One region of the Exiguobacterium sp. s133 genome, then DNA from elsewhere that is predicted to be linked to it. Evidence: riboswitches for the same ligand, from Rfam matches in the RefSeq annotation. Region 1 holds a riboswitch; the other holds the start of a gene.
The links. Region 1 has a riboswitch for cyclic di-GMP ahead of KNP96_RS04465 (glycoside hydrolase family 191 protein). Riboswitches for the same ligand answer to the same signal wherever they lie in the genome.
Positions count from the first base shown of each region.

Region 2: another riboswitch for cyclic di-GMP. It lies ahead of KNP96_RS12675 (hypothetical protein); the one in region 1 lies ahead of KNP96_RS04465 (glycoside hydrolase family 191 protein).

Region 1 covers NZ_JACSMK010000002.1:384,302-392,311, reverse strand. The annotation lists gene KNP96_RS04470 (nucleotide sugar dehydrogenase) at 1-720, shown strand, start outside; gene KNP96_RS04465 (glycoside hydrolase family 191 protein) at 928-1,719, opposite strand; cyclic di-GMP riboswitch class I at 1,827-1,911, opposite strand; gene KNP96_RS04460 (hypothetical protein) at 1,991-3,217, shown strand; gene KNP96_RS04455 (hypothetical protein) at 3,214-4,122, shown strand; gene KNP96_RS04450 (DUF2194 domain-containing protein) at 4,119-5,957, shown strand; gene pelF (GT4 family glycosyltransferase PelF) at 5,954-7,372, shown strand; gene pelG (exopolysaccharide Pel transporter PelG) at 7,353-8,010, shown strand, end outside.
Region 2 covers NZ_JACSMK010000010.1:16,080-24,089, forward strand. The annotation lists gene KNP96_RS12655 (FecCD family ABC transporter permease) at 1-559, opposite strand, end outside; gene KNP96_RS12660 (iron-hydroxamate ABC transporter substrate-binding protein) at 630-1,541, opposite strand; gene KNP96_RS12665 (ABC transporter ATP-binding protein) at 1,546-2,337, opposite strand; gene KNP96_RS12670 (NAD(P)/FAD-dependent oxidoreductase) at 2,521-3,576, shown strand; gene KNP96_RS12675 (hypothetical protein) at 3,655-4,440, opposite strand; cyclic di-GMP riboswitch class I at 4,466-4,549, opposite strand; gene KNP96_RS12680 (DUF4305 domain-containing protein) at 4,973-5,206, opposite strand; gene KNP96_RS12685 (CPBP family intramembrane glutamic endopeptidase) at 5,228-5,920, opposite strand; gene groES (co-chaperone GroES) at 6,141-6,425, shown strand; gene groL (chaperonin GroEL) at 6,445-8,010, shown strand, end outside.

The sequences.
Region 1 (8,010 bases):
CATGACAATCTTTATCCCTCACGTATCGTCGTCGGCGAGCAATCGGAACGCGCACAGCAGTTTGCTGATCTGTTACTTGAAGGAGCCATCAAAAAGGATGTGCCGATTCTTTTGACAGATTCAACAGAAGCAGAAGCCATCAAGTTGTTCTCGAATACGTACCTCGCGATGCGCGTCGCGTTCTTCAATGAACTGGATACATATGCCGAAGTCCGTAACCTTGATACAAAACAAATCATCGAAGGTGTCGGACTCGATAGCCGAATCGGCAATCATTATAACAACCCATCATTCGGTTATGGTGGTTACTGCTTACCGAAAGATACGAAGCAGCTGCTCGCGAACTATGATGAAGTACCGAACAACATCATCGGGGCGATCGTTGAAGCGAACCGGACACGGAAAGACTATATTGCAGATACAATCATCAAACAAAATCCGAAAGTCGTCGGCGTATATCGTCTGACGATGAAGACAGACTCGGATAACTTCCGTGCCTCATCGATTCAGGGCATCATGAAGCGAATCAAGGCGAAGGGGATCGAAGTAACGGTCTTCGAACCTGTCTTGACGGAAGATACATTCTACAATTCACGCGTCATCCGTGATCTTGAAGCGTTTAAGCAAGAGTCAGATGTCATTCTTTCAAACCGGATGCATTCGGAGTTGAATGATGTTGAAGAGAAAGTCTATACACGTGATTTGTATAGTCGAGACTAAAGAGAACAAAAGTGAGTGTTTACAAGCATCAAAAGAGGTCCAAGCGATAACTATCGCTTGGACCTCTTTTTGCGTTCGATGTTTCAATTCGTTGACCTGCCTCTGAAAAGTGACCGGTTTTGTTTTGTGCATCCTGTATAATTGTCTCATGCAGGAGCACTCAGAATTGGAATTGAGTAATCGGTTATGAGATTATATTCAAGTGGATTAGAATTTATTGTAATTGAGTGTCTTGTTTGATTTTAAGTGAATGAAGCCATTCTTTTTCGCGTACTTCGCACTTTTCGCACCTTGTTTAGAAGAAATCGTCAATGTCTTGATGTCTTCTTCTTCGTTCAACTCCTGAAGATCTGCCATCCGGTCTTTTGACCATTGGTCTTTTGCGACCGTCGAGTAGTTGAAGCTTTCCCACATGATGCCATCGATGTACGGGTACGTATGGTATTTTAATGTCCCGAAGCCCCAGTTTTGAATCAATGAGAGATCCGCATGTTTCGTCTTGACGCTCTTCAAGAAGTTCGTCATCGCGACTTGCTGCTGCTCAAGGATCTTTGGTTGGTCGGCATGTTCGTTGTCGATGTCGCCGACTGTATCCAAGAAGACACCGTCGAGTCCTTTATTGACGACCTGCTTTTCGACTTCTTGCATGAGGACCGCTTGGTAATGCTTCGAGTTGATGTCCATTAAGTATGAATCCCACTCCGCGTAGTGGACACGTTGTCCATCACGGTGGAAGAAATCTGATTCCTTTAATTGCGCCATCAAGTCCGTGTTCCAGTTGTCGGCTTCCATCGTGTTGATGTAGCCGTAGACTTTCGTGCCGTACTTTTGAATTTCTGCGATTTGTTTCGCTGAATAAAAGACCGGTTCGATGATCATGACATCATACTTTTGCATCTTCTTGATTTTTGATTTCGTCGGTGCATCGTAGTAGACCTTATACGAGCTGACGGAATCGAGTGGATTCGTTGATTGAGCTTTGCCCGTGATTGGTGTCATTAGTAACACTCCTAAAAAAAGAATGCACAAAAAAGACGTCACGCGTTTGAGTGAGATAATACCCATGGTTAGTAGCCTCCTGATTTTTTATCAGAGAGCGGCTGCGGCATTGCAGACTGGCGATCGGTATCCGAAGATCGACGACCCATGTCTTTGCGCCCTTACTTTTCAGTAAGTTTGCCCTTCTCGATATTTAGTTGTAATTGCCTGTTTGACTAAATCTTACCACTGCTAATAAAAATGTAAATAACTATTTTAAGGAGAGTGTGCCATGATTTACACACAGCATAGAAATACAGTCAAATGGATAGAAATGCTAGCTAGTATTTTACTTATCGGTATTCTTGACTATATGTTTAGCCTTTCGGTCTCGAATTGGGCAATTGATCCGTTAATCTTTTATATTTTATTGTTCGCCCTCCGCTATGGTCTGCTCGGGGCGTTCGTCAGTTTCACGATGACGATGCTGTACCACCTGTTTTTCCTGTCGGTCGAAGGTTCGGACATTCTCTTATTTTTATACGACAGGACGGAACTGAGCTGGATCATCTTCCACTTCCTCGTCGCGATGGTCTGCGGGATTTTTAGCACCTCGTTCCAGGAACGTTATTTATCGTTACGACTCCGCCACGAAGAAGTCGTCGAAGAAAACAACCACTTGCTCGAGACGGTCGAAAAGCTCCGGCTGTCGCAGTCGACAATGCAAAAGAAGGTCCTCGACTCGGATCATACATTAACGAAAATCTACCAAGTCGGACTCGAGCTCGACCAAACGGCGGCCGACATCGTCCGCGATCGCCTCGTCGATGTCTTGAAACGTTCGTTCAAGGCAGAGAATCTTGCCATCTATCACGTCGATGCGTCAAAACGGACGTTACGACTCCACGTCCGCTTCGGTGAGAAAGAGGTCTTGCCACAAACACTATTCATCGATCCGTCGACCGGCATCTATCAACGGATGTTCAAGACGAATGCGATCTCAATCCGGACGATGGACGAGACGGACGTCCCGTTACTGATCGCACCGATCCGCTACGACGGGAAGATTCAGGAAGTCGTCGTCATCCAGGCGATCGACTTCAACCGCCTGACGAGTTACGAGATGAACATCATGCAGTTGATTCTCGACTGGACCGGGACACGAATCGAAAAAACGTTGACGATGGAATGGAATGCGTCGCGTGGTGATTTGATTGAAGGGACACGGATTTATCAAATCGAGCCATTCAATAAAAAAGTCGCACTCCAACAACACCGAGCTGAACAGTACGATCAGCCGTACAGTACAGTCGTCTTGCCGGTCGAACAGGTCCGGCTGTCGTTGATTGAAATGGAATTAATCCTACGCCAGTCGATGCGGGAAATCGACATCATCGGCTATGACGAGACGAATCAAATGCTCCACTTCCTCTTACCGGGAACACCGCAAGAGAACGCTGAAGGATTCGAGCAACGGATTAAAGAGTTGTTCGCACGAAAAGGAGGGAATCTTGGATGATTTTCTTCGTCCTGTTATTTTTTCTGATTCATGCCGTCATCGTCTTTCTCGTCGCGAAACTGATCACGGCACGGATGGATCCGGCACAGCGTGGTCTCGTCAAATGGATCGCCCTGATTTGTTATTTCGTCCCGCTGCTCGGTGAACTGTTCGGTCTCGTCAGTTGGCTGATCGCAAGACGATACGCGTCAGACAAGACGTTGCTCGACTACGATGACTACATCGAGTTCGACGTCGTCAACCTGGAAGGACTGCAACAACAGGCGGCCGACAACATCGATTTGGTGCCGATGGGCGAAGCGATGGCGATGGACGCGAAGGAACGGAAACAATCGATCGTCCGCTTGACGACGACATCGATTGCCGATTCCGGGAAGTACCTTCAGTTCGGGCTCGACCATGCCGACTCGGAGACGGTCCACTACGCCGCGACGGTCCGCAATACGTTATATGACCGGTACGAAGCGACGATTAAAAGTCGGGAGGAACAACTGAATCCGGGGCATGTCACGACGTATTACCACTTGATTGACGCCTTCGAAGCCTTCATCGAAAGTGGACTGCTCGACGACAGCATGCAAAAACGGATCTTTGATCGGTTCGGATCGTATTTACAAGACATGCGGATTCAGTATCCGACGGACGCGACGTGCTTGAAGGCGTGCGGCAAGCTCGCCCTCGCGAAAGGCGACGTCGCGGACGGACTCGGCTACTATGAACGCTTGATCATGCACTACCCGGAGCAAGCGGACGGCTACCTGCTGGCAATCGAATATCACTTCACGAGAGGTGACTGGACGAAGCTGGCACCGCTCGTGACACAATTGAAAACACACGTCGCACCGGACGACATTCCGGACGAGAAACGCTACATTTTGGACCGGCTGGAAGGAGTGGAACTATGAAAAAATCGATCACGACCTACGTCGTCGCCGTCTTCGCGATTCTGCTCGTCACGATCGGCGTCGTCCAGTTGTTACGTCTTGATTATGGACATCGCCTGATTCCGACCGAGGAGACGCAACAAAAGACGTTTCAGACGATGTCGGGCAAGGAGGGACAGATGGACGGAGAACCGTTACAAGTCTATATCCATCAGGATAAAGGCGAGCTCTCAAAAAGTGTCTTGACGAACTTTAAATATGCACTGAAGTATGCGAAAGTCCCGTATACGAATATCTCAATCAAAGAAATCGAGCAATTGGAGCCGTCCGAGCGGACCGTGCTTGTTTTAGCGGGAGAGCACTCACGTGACTGGCCCTACGAAACGATTCGTCAATTCGTCAAGGACGGCGGACGGCTTTATATCGCAGCACGCTTCATCAATCAGGACTGGGCGGAGCTCGTCGGGGTGAAACAGTTCGGTGATTTCAAAGACGGCATCAACGGATTGACCTTCAAGGAAGAAATCTTCCCTGGTTTCGTCGATCTGCCGGACTCGTCGAACTTGTTCGCCCACAGTATCGCCGACGTCGAGCTGCTACCGCAAGCGGACGTCAAAATCACGGCGTCCGGTGAACCGATTCTTTGGACATCAGCGTACGGCAAGGGAACAGTCCTGTTCTGGAACACGACATCGCTCGCTGAGAAAAACTCACGCGGTTTAATGCTCCAGACGTTATCGTTATTGTTCCCGTCATTCGTCAGTCAACAGGCGGCGATCAAAGTGACGCATCTTGATGACTTCCCGTCACCGGTCCCCGGGAATACGAACGCCGCAATCGAGAAGACTTATAACCGGACGATCAAGGAGTTCTTTAAAGAAATCTGGTGGCGTGACATGAAACGAATCGCCGACGAACAAGATGTTACCTATACCGGGTTCATCATCGGCAGCTATAAGAATACGACGGAAGAGACGACGGAAGACTTGTCGGAGAAAATCCGCACCCCGATGCTCAACTATGGGCGGGGTCTGCTGAAGATGGGTGGCGAAATCGGACTGCACGGCTTTAATCACCAGCCACTCGTCGTCGCCGGTGAGACGCTTGACCCGAACCTCGGTTATGTCCCGTGGAACAACCGTGATCAAATGGAGGAAGCATTAAAGAAAGTCATCGGGACGCACGACTATTACTTCCCGAACGAGTCGATTCAAAGTTATGTCCCGCCGTCGAACATCATCAACGAGACCGGTTTGACAGCACTCAACAATGTCTTTAAAGACAAGTTGATCGTCGCCTCACTCTACTCGGGCGATCCCTCGATGGGTAGCTACATCCAGGAGTTCGGACCGGATCCCGTCCATCAAAATCTCTACAACTTCCCGCGTATTTCGAGCGGCTACAACGAAACGGCAAACGATACGTTCGTCATGGCGGATGCCGTCGCGAACTTCGGAATGTTTACCCACTTCATCCACCCGGATGACGTGCTAGACGAAGACCGGTCGAAAGGGAAGGGCTGGGCAGAGATGGAGAAGACGATGGAAGAGATGTTCCGCGACGTCAAGACGATGTATCCGTACCTCGAGAGCTTGACCCAGTACGAAGCGTATGAAAAATACGTCCAGTACCAACAGTCGGACATCAACGTCACCTATACGGACAAGACGATTGAAATCAACGGGACGAACATGTTGAAGCCATCGGTCATGCTCGTCCGTGTCGCTCCGGGTCAACACCTCAAGACAGGGACGTTCGATTTCGGGACGGTCCGCGCGCTTGCAGGCGAGACGTTGTATCAAGTCACGTTGACGAAAGCAACGGTCACGCTACCGATCGAGGAGGGAACAGAATGAAGATTGGTTTAGTCGTCGAAGGCAGCTATCCCTACGTCAGCGGTGGTGTCGCGAGCTGGGTCCACATGGTGATCCAGCAGATGCCGATGCATCAGTTTGAAATCATCGCCATCACACCGACGCAACTGACGGAAGCGGATTATAAATACAACTTACCGGACAATGTGATGGGTGTGACGAACTTATCACTCGATCTCAAATACGACCGTCCGAAACCGAAGCACGTCCTGTCGGCAGAACAAGGGCGGTTGATTCAACAATGGATGACGTTCCAACACGTCGAAGCCCCGGTCTTCCCGATCTTCGAACAAGCGGTCGGGACGTCGGAGCACTTCTTCGCGAGCCGGCTCTTCTTCGAACTCGTCAAGACGAGTTATGAGACGGAAAAACAATCCGGCTCATTTATCGATTACCTCTGGATGTGGCGGAGTATGTATACGCCGGTCCTCGAGTTACTGCAGGCGGAGTTACCGCAAGTCGACTTGATTCACTCGGCGTCGACCGGATATGCCGGACTCGTCGCGAGTGCGATCAAACAACGCCAAGGCGTGCCGTACATCTTGACGGAGCACGGCATCTACTCGCGGGAGCGGGAAGAGGAACTGTTACAAGCGACGTGGATTCCAGTCGAATACCGGGCGCACTGGATTCGCTTCTTCCACCATTTGTCGGCGGAAGCTTATCAGGAAGCGGATGACGTCATCACGCTGTTCGACCGCAACGGTGAACTGCAACAAGAACTCGGGGCACCAGCGGCGAAGCTGCGGATCATCCCGAACGGTATCGATGCCGTCCGTCTGTCGAGTTTACCGGTCGTCGAGAAGGGACCAATCCTGAAGATTGGTGCCATCGTCCGCGTCGTCCCAATCAAGGACATCAAGACGATGATTCATGCGGCGAAGGTCCTGCAAGAGATGGACGTCGCGTTCGAGCTAACGATCATGGGACCGCTCGACGAGGACGAGGAATATGCGACCGAGTGCCAACAGTTGATCGAACAGTTCGAACTTGATCCGTATGTGACGCTCGCCGGCAAGGTCGACATCGCCGCCTACTTGCCGACGTTTGACGTCTGCTTGTTGACGAGCATCTCGGAAGGGCAACCGCTCGCCGTCCTCGAAGGCATGGCAGCCGGTGTCCCGTGGATCGTGACCGATGTCGGGGCTTGCTCCGAATTGATTAACGGACGCGAAGACGACCCTTACGGACCAGCCGGGTTCGTCGTCCCGCCGGTCAATCCCGGACGGATTGCCGAGCGCTGTGCCTGGTTCGCTACGCATCGTGCGGATGCGAAAAAACTCGGGGAGAACGGCAAGAAACGGGCCTTGAAATACTATCAGACACACCAGTTCATCGCCGAGTATGTGGCACTTTATGAAGAGAGGGGGCTGGCATATGGCGGGCATCGGGTTTAAGCTCCAAAAGCTGTTCCAGGAAGATTATTTTTCAGCACGTCTGAAGGCGTACGCCTTCGCAGGGCTCGTCACATCCGGTCCCTGGTTGATCGTCATCGTCACGATTGCCTTGACGCAGTGGTTGACGACATACTTATCGATCGCTTCGTTCGAGGAACGGACGACGTTCAACTTAACGATTTCTTACTGCTTCATCTTTTCGCAAGTCATCCTCGGGATTCAGCAGCTCGTCGTCACGCGCTACCTCGCCGATTGTTTTTATGAGAAGCGCTACAAGGAAATCTTCCCGACGTTCATCGGGATGACGAAGATGACGATCGCGATTGCCGCCGTCTTCTACGTGATTTTCCTGACGTTCTCCGAGTTGCCGTTCCTGTCGAACTTGTTGATTTTGATTCTCTTTTTGACGATCAACCTGATTTGGGTGCAGTTCTTATTCCTGAGTGCGGCGAAGTTTTATCAAGCCGTCGCCTATAGCTTTTTAGGGGGAGCGGCAGTATCGATCATCTCCGTCCTCTTGATCGACCGCTTCTTAATGCCGTACTTGACGGCACCGTTCGCGACGAGCATGGCGTTGACGGCAGGCTTTACGCTCGGGATGCTCGTGACGTTGTTCGGTCTGTTCACGGCGATGTTGT
Region 2 (8,010 bases), on a different contig from region 1:
TCAGCCCGCCGGATGTCCATTGCGAGACGTCTTGAGCGATTTTGAAGTAAATGCCGATCCCTTCTGCGATTGCGTATAAAAAAGCAGAAATCGCGGCCCCAGCGAGGACGATTCGAAGTGGTGAAAACCCGCCACGTTTTGAGGCACCGATCCCGAAGACAAGTAAGGCACCGGCTGCTGCTCCAAGGAAACACGCGAGCATGATGCCGTAGTAATTGATACCGGGAATGAAGACGAGCGCAAGAGCAAGGGCCGCGTTCGCGCCTGCCGTCAGCCCAAGCAGTCCGGGATCGGCAAGGGGATTACGTGTCATCGCCTGCATGATCGCACCGGAGACACCGAGTGCAGCCCCGACCAGCATCGCAGCGACTTCGCGCGGTAACCGGATTTCCTGAATGATTTTTGCTTTACCGTTCAAGGGACCGAACGTCAAAGCGTTCCAGACCTCACGTATCGTCGTGTCGGCGGCACCGAACGTCATCGAGATCCAGAACATGACGACGAACAGGAGTAAACCGAACGTGATTTTCAGTCCGAACGGGAATCGACCGGATGACATAGTTATCGTCTCACTTTCATTAGATAGTCAAAAAGGAGGGACCGAAAAATCGGTTCCCTCCTTATTTTTGTTACGCGCCAAGGAAACTTTTCTTGAAGAACTCGAGCTGACGTTCGAGCGTCAATGGATCATTGAAGTAAAATTCTTTCGAATCGACTTCGAAGACGTGGTTGTTTTTAACAGCAGGAATATTTTTGTATGTGTCTGTTTCTGTAAACGAGTTATCTGCTTCTGCCGTCTTACTGAAGATGAGGTAATCCCCTGCATATTCAGGTAAGACTTCCGGTGATAGCGCGTAATAGCCGTCTTTTAAAGCCATTTCCGTAACTTTTTCCGGCATCTTCAATTTCATTTCCTGGTAGAGGATTTCTGTACCGCGTCCCCAGTTGTCGCCGAAGACGTAAAGCTGTTTATCGAAGCTTTCGATGACAGAGACCGTCGCATCGTCACCGATTTTGGCTTTAATCTCTGTTCCGGCGTCCGCTGCGCGTGTTTGGAAGTCTTTGACCCAATCGCGTGCTTCTTGTTCTTTATTGAGCAATTTACCGATTTCGATATGTTGTGTCAAATAGTCGACTTTGCCGTACGTGTACGTGACGGTTGGAGCGATTTCTTTAAATTTATCGATGTTTTTCGTTGTATTGTAGCCGATGATGAGATCGGGTTCGAGTTCGATGACTTTTTCGACGTTTTCTTCTGATACTTCCTGGACGTCTTTCAAATCAAACTTCGGATTCGATTTTGACCACGAATCGACACCGACGAGTGGGACGTCGAGTGCCATGACGTTTCCGGCGAAACCGGCAAGGACGACGACGCGTTTCGGATCAGCCGGGACTTCGACGTCACCTTCTTCCGATTTATAGGTGATCGTTTCTTTTTTCGTATCGGAAGACGTATCTTCTGTTTTATCTGTATTGCCGCAGGCGGCGATGACGAGTGCTAAGAGTAATAAAATCGGTAAGAGTACTAGTTTCTTCATGTGGTTAATCTCCCTTGATTAAGTTGTAGGTGACACACATCGGCTTATTCGTCCGTGGATCACGACCGATTTCGGCATCGATATGAAATACTTCTTTTAAGACGTCATGCGAAATGACTTCCTCGCACGTTCCGGCTTTGACGACTTCGCCTTCTTTCATCGCGATGATGTAGTCGGCAAAACGGGCGGCCTGATTCAAATCATGTAACACCATGACGATCGTCCGGCCTTCCGTCCGGTTGAGATGCTCGAGCAGCTCGAGGACTTCGAGCTGGTGGGCGAGATCAAGGTAAGTCGTCGGCTCATCGAGGAAGATGATATCCGTTTCCTGCGCCAGCGCCATCGCAATCCAGACGCGTTGCCGTTGACCACCGGACAAGGCGTCGACCGGACGGTGTTTGAATGCCGTCGTATCCGTTGCCTCTAACGCCCAGTCAATGATCTCGTAATCATGTTTCGTTAAGCGACCAAATCCTTTTTGATAAGGAAAACGACCGTATGAGACGAGCTCTGCGACCGTTAGACCGCTTGCACTTTCCGGTGTCTGAGGCAGGATCGCCATTTTCCGGGCAAGCAGCTTTGTACTTTCCTTCGCAATATCGAGACCGTCAAGCAGGGCACGACCAGACTGATGGGGGATGATTCGGGTCATCGCTTTCAATAAGGTCGATTTACCGCAACCATTCGCACCGATGATTGTCGTGATTTGCCGATCCGGAATCTGAACCGTCAAGTCTTTGACGATGGTACGATCTCCGTATCCGATACTGATTTCTTCTGTTGCTAGACGTACCATACGCAGAGGCTCCTTCTCGTTTAAAGCTGTTTTCATTGATAATGATTATCACTATCGTCTCCCTAACCATACCAGTCTCATAAAAACGCTGTCAACATTTTTTCTTGTCTTCAAGAGATGTTCACGTTATCATTGGGAATGAGAATGATAATCAGTCGTAGTCGAGAGCGAGGAGTGAGTGAGATGGAACAGCAGGAATTGTTTGATGTAACGGTAATTGGTGGAGGCCCGGCCGGGTTATACTCGACTTTCTATAGCGGATTACGCGGGATGAAGACGAAAATCATTGAATACCAGGCAGAGCTTGGTGGCAAGATTCATGTTTATCCGGAGAAGATGATTTGGGATGTCGGGGGACAGCCACCCATTACCGGAGCGAAGCTGATCGAGCAACTCGTCGAACAAGGCTTAACGTTTAATCCGTCCGTGCACCTGAATGAAAAAATCATTTCAATCGCAAAAGACGTATTCGGAAACTTCGTCCTCGAAGCGGAGTCGGGAGAAATTCATTATTCGAAGACAGTCATCGTCGCTGTCGGCGGCGGGATACTCAATCCCCAAAAACTGAAGATTGAAGGGGCCGAACGGTACGAAGTGTCGAACTTGAACTATACCGTCAAATCGATTGAGCGGTTTAAAGATAAGACGGTCCTGATTTCAGGTGGCGGTAACTCAGCGATCGACTGGGCGAACGAGCTCGAACCGATTGCGAAAAAAGTTTACGTCACATACCGGAAAGACTGTTTCACAGGTCACGAGGCACAAGTCGACCAACTCGTCCGAAGCTCAGCCGTCTGTCTCCTCAACACGACGATTCATAAGTTGATCGCAAGCGACGATCACCACCGGATTGCGTCCGTCGAATTGATTGATTGTGCGACGGACGTGACAAACATCGTTGACGTCGATGAAGTCATCATCAACCATGGCTACGAACGGGAAGCAGAGTTGCTCGCGAACTCGGAACTCGACATCAAACAAGTCGACGACTTTTACATCGCCGGTAACGCGTCGAGCGAATCAAGTGTACCGGGATTGTATGCAGCAGGAGATATTTTGACGCATGACGGAAAGGTGAACTTGATTTCGGGTACATTCCAGGACGCGGCAAACGCCGTCAACCGGGCGAAGCAGTTCATTGAACCGGATGCTGCCAAAGTCGCGATGGTCTCATCCCACAATGAAGTTTTCAAAAAACGGAACCGTGAATTGATTCAAGAAATGGTCAACGAAAAGTAAAAAACACCTGTCTTAAAGATCGCCCCTCGTCACATGGACGTCGGTCGTCTTTAGAGCAGGTGTTTTTTTGTTTAAGGATTAATCTTCATCTTCATGGTCGTCGTCCGAGTCATCATCTGAATCATCATCTTCGTCCTGACCTTGATCATCGTCTTGCTCGTCTTCTTCAACGTGACGGTGCTCTGATTTCGTTTCTTCGTGATCGAAGTACTCGAGTTCAATCTCCAACTCGTAAGAACCAGAGAGAGCGAATAAGCTGACGAGTTGTGCCCGTAATTCCTCTTCCGTCATCTTCGGATGTGACTCGATGAACTGAATCAATTGGCGGACACGGGTTTCATCGACCGTTGCGTCATTCGTTTTGACACGCAGCTGACTCTTCTTCTTTTTAAACTGGTATTTAATCTGACTTTGCGTCGTCTCTGTCGCGAGAGCAATCTTCATTTTTTTCAGCATATCTTCATAGCGGTGACCGACCTTGTTGCGTTCTTTGCCATCGAGAATTCCATCACCATCAGAATCCCGTTTGTATGGTTTTGTCCCAAGCTCGAGTTCGATGGCGTTAGTTAAGCCATCACGGTCCGTATCTTCATGTGCGTCGCTGATCTTATCGCGGTCGCTGTCTTTCTTCCGTGGATTGAGTTTGAGCTTATATTCGGTGTAGTTGCTTAAGCCGTCATGGTCCGTATCTTGCTGCGCAAGTTTTTTCCCTTTAAGCTTGTACTTCTTTTCCCAGTTGTCATGGATTCCGTTCTTGTTGCGGTCATGCTTCGATGTTTTACTCTTGGCATCGATTGAGCCGAGCGGCGTCAGCATCAACGCACAAGCGAGGCCGGCAGTAACGACATAATTGATTTTTTTCATGTGAACGTAGTCTCCTTTTGTGAACTTCGGTAACTGGCAAGCATAGCTTGAAGCGGTAGCCCCTATAGTTTTGCGTCACCACATTTCTGTGGGTTTGCCCGTTCGATTCCGGTGAAGAACCGTATATTCAGTATAAGTGATTTGTTTCTATGGATAGATAAGGGTTTTTGATAATGAGTCAGTAAAATATATGTTTTGTACGAAGGTTAATTCATGAAAGAGATGCATGCGAAAAGATTTTTCTTCTCGTGCTTTCCTCGGGCGAGGCGTAAGCCGTTGCTTCTTGATTCTAGCGAACAAGAAGCAGGGTCTTACTTGCCTCTGACAGCGCAAGGGGTCTTGCGCTTTTTCCCGTAGGAGTCACGAGAAGTAACTCTTTTTTTGGTCACTTCGATTATTTCGAAACGGGAACAAGCTGACGATAGCGCGTCTAAAAAACTGTTCGCCTGATTTTCCATAAGGATACAGTGAGCAAGAGACAAAAAAATCCGCCCTTTCACGAACTGAATCGGTCAAGAGGCGGACAGGTTACTTATTCTTTATCATTTTTTTTGTTTTGTTCCTTCTCAATCATCTTCTTCGCGGCCATCCGGAAGCGGAAAATCAGATAGAGACGGTAAAAGTCGATTGCTGCGAACAGCGTCAACAGAATCGTCCAAAAGTTAAAGACGGTTCCTGCCTCGATCGAGTTGCTGTACGCGAGGTACATGAACAGAATACCGAACAGGGCATAAAATAATGCCATGAAGTTTGAGCCTTGGCGCATGAAAACACTACCTTTCGTAAGTTAAGTCATTGCATAGAGTGCGAGTACGACAATTCCGTTATTGAAAACGTGAATCGCAATCGGTGCTATGATGCGGCGCGTTTTGACGAAGACGAGTGAGAAAACAAAACTCATCGCGACATAAATCAAAAACTTGTTGTCTCCGTGGATGAACCCGAAGATAACACCACTGAGAACGAAGCTGAAGACGAAGTTCAGTTTTGTCGACAAGTTCCCGAACATAATGTGACGGAATAAAAATTCTTCCATGATCGGTCCGAGTAAGACGACCATCAGCTGTAAAATCGGGATGACTTGGATTGCTTTCATGATGTCATCCGTATTTTGTGATTTCGCGACGTTTTCGAGTCCACCAGACATCCAGGCATCAAGAAGGTTGACGCTAATCAGTAAGGCGTAAAGCAACACGATTCCGATCCCAATCCACTTTAATGTGTCGATCGGATCCGTCTGATTGCCTTCTGCTTTCCACTTCTGCCAGTCAGGACGAAGACAGAAGAACGAGACGATGACGGCAACGGTAAAGCCAATCGCAAGCCACCAGCCGAGGACACCCGGAATTTGGCTTTTTGAGAGAAAGCTCGGGAATGTTGCCGGTACGAGCTGGACGATCAAATAAATCACAATCGGAATGATGTGACGGATTTGCCACTTATCAGCCATGTTGAACGGCAGATTGACGGAATTTTTCATCGGTCGGGACACAACTCCTTTGTATTGAAGGTACTGTCCCGATTGTAACAAACAAACAGGCCGGGCGCACGAATGGTGATGGTTCAAAGATGGCGATTTCGGGAAAACGGATAAGGGTTCAGGGTTGAATTTCGATTGAAAACCGTTTAAGATAAAAATATGTTAGCACTCCATTAAAGTGAGTGCTAAAAAACAGTCATTTTCAAGGAGGATGTTTCGCATGTTAAAACCACTTGGTGATCGCATCGTGATCGAAGTCGTTAAAAAAGAAGAAACAACACTCGGAGGAATCGTTCTTCCTGGGTCAGCGAAAGAAAAGCCACAAGAGGGTAAAGTCATCGCTGTCGGTACAGGCCGTGTGACAGAGCAGGGTGTACGTGTACCACTTGAAGTGAACGTCGGCGACCATGTCATCTACGCGCAGTATGCCGGGTCAGAAGTCAAGGTCGATGGCAATGAATACTTAATCTTACGCGAAAGCGATATTTTAGCAGTAGCACAATAATAAAAGGGGGATTTCAGTCATGGCAAAAGATATCTTATTCAGTGAAGAAGCACGCCGCGCGATGCTCCGCGGTGTCGACGCATTAGCAGACGCAGTCAAAGTGACGATCGGACCAAAAGGACGTAACGTCGTTCTCGAACGTAAATTCGGTTCACCACTCATCACGAACGATGGTGTGACAATCGCAAAAGAAATCGAACTTGAGGACCACTTTGAAAACATGGGTGCGAAACTCGTCGCGGAAGTCGCGTCGAAAACGAACGAAATCGCAGGGGATGGTACGACAACAGCGACAGTCCTCGCACAAGCGATGATTCGTGAAGGACTCAAAAACGTCACAGCGGGCGCGAACCCGATGGTCATCCGTAAAGGAATCGAAAAAGCGGTCCGCCGTGCCGTCGAAGAGCTCCACGCCATCGCAAAACCGATTGAAGGCAAAGAAGCAATCGCACAAGTTGCGGCGATTTCTGCTGCTGACGAAGAAGTCGGTCAATTGATCGCGGAAGCAATGGAACGTGTCGGTCAGGACGGTGTCATCACGATCGAAGAATCACGTGGCTTCACGACAGAACTCGACGTTGTTGAAGGGATGCAGTTCGACCGTGGATATGCGTCACCATACATGATTACGGATTCCGACAAGATGGAAGCGGTGCTTGAGAACCCGTACATCTTAGTCACAGATAAAAAAATCTCGAACATCCAGGAAATCTTGCCGGTCCTCGAGCAAGTCGTCCAACAAAATAAACCGCTCTTAATCATCGCGGAAGACGTCGAAGGCGAAGCACTCGCGACACTCGTCGTCAACAAACTCCGTGGTACGTTCAACGCGGTTGCGGTGAAAGCACCAGGCTTCGGTGACCGCCGTAAAGCGATGCTCGAAGACATCTCGATCGTCACAGGGGCAGAGTTGATCACAGAAGAGCTCGGTCTTGATTTGAAAGAAACACAAATCATGCAACTCGGCCGTGCGTCGAAAGTCGTCGTCTCAAAAGACAACACGACGATCGTCGAAGGACACGGACACAGTGATTCAATCGAAGCACGTGTCGGCGCCATCCGTGCGCAAATCGAAGAAACGTCAAGCGACTTCGACCGTGAAAAACTGCAAGAGCGTCTTGCGAAACTCGCGGGCGGCGTAGCTGTCGTCAAAGTCGGAGCAGCAACAGAAACGGAACTGAAAGAACGCAAGCTCCGGATTGAAGATGCACTGAATGCGACACGTGCAGCCGTCGAAGAAGGAATCGTTGCCGGTGGGGGAACAGCCTTTATTCACGTGACGAAAGCCGTCGAATCGATTCTTGCTGTCTCAACAGGCGACGAAGCGACAGGCGTCAACATCGTCCTTCGTGCGCTCGAAGCACCACTCCGTCAAATCGCGGAAAACGCCGGTCAAGAAGGTTCAGTCATCGTCGAGCGTCTCAAACATGAAGCGCAAGGCATGGGCTACAACGCCGCGACAGACGAGTACGTTGACATGATTGAAGCGGGAATCGTCGACCCGGCGAAAGTGACGCGTTCAGCACTTCAAAACGCAGCGTCTGTTTCAGCGATGTTCCTGACGACGGAAGCCGTCATCGCCGAT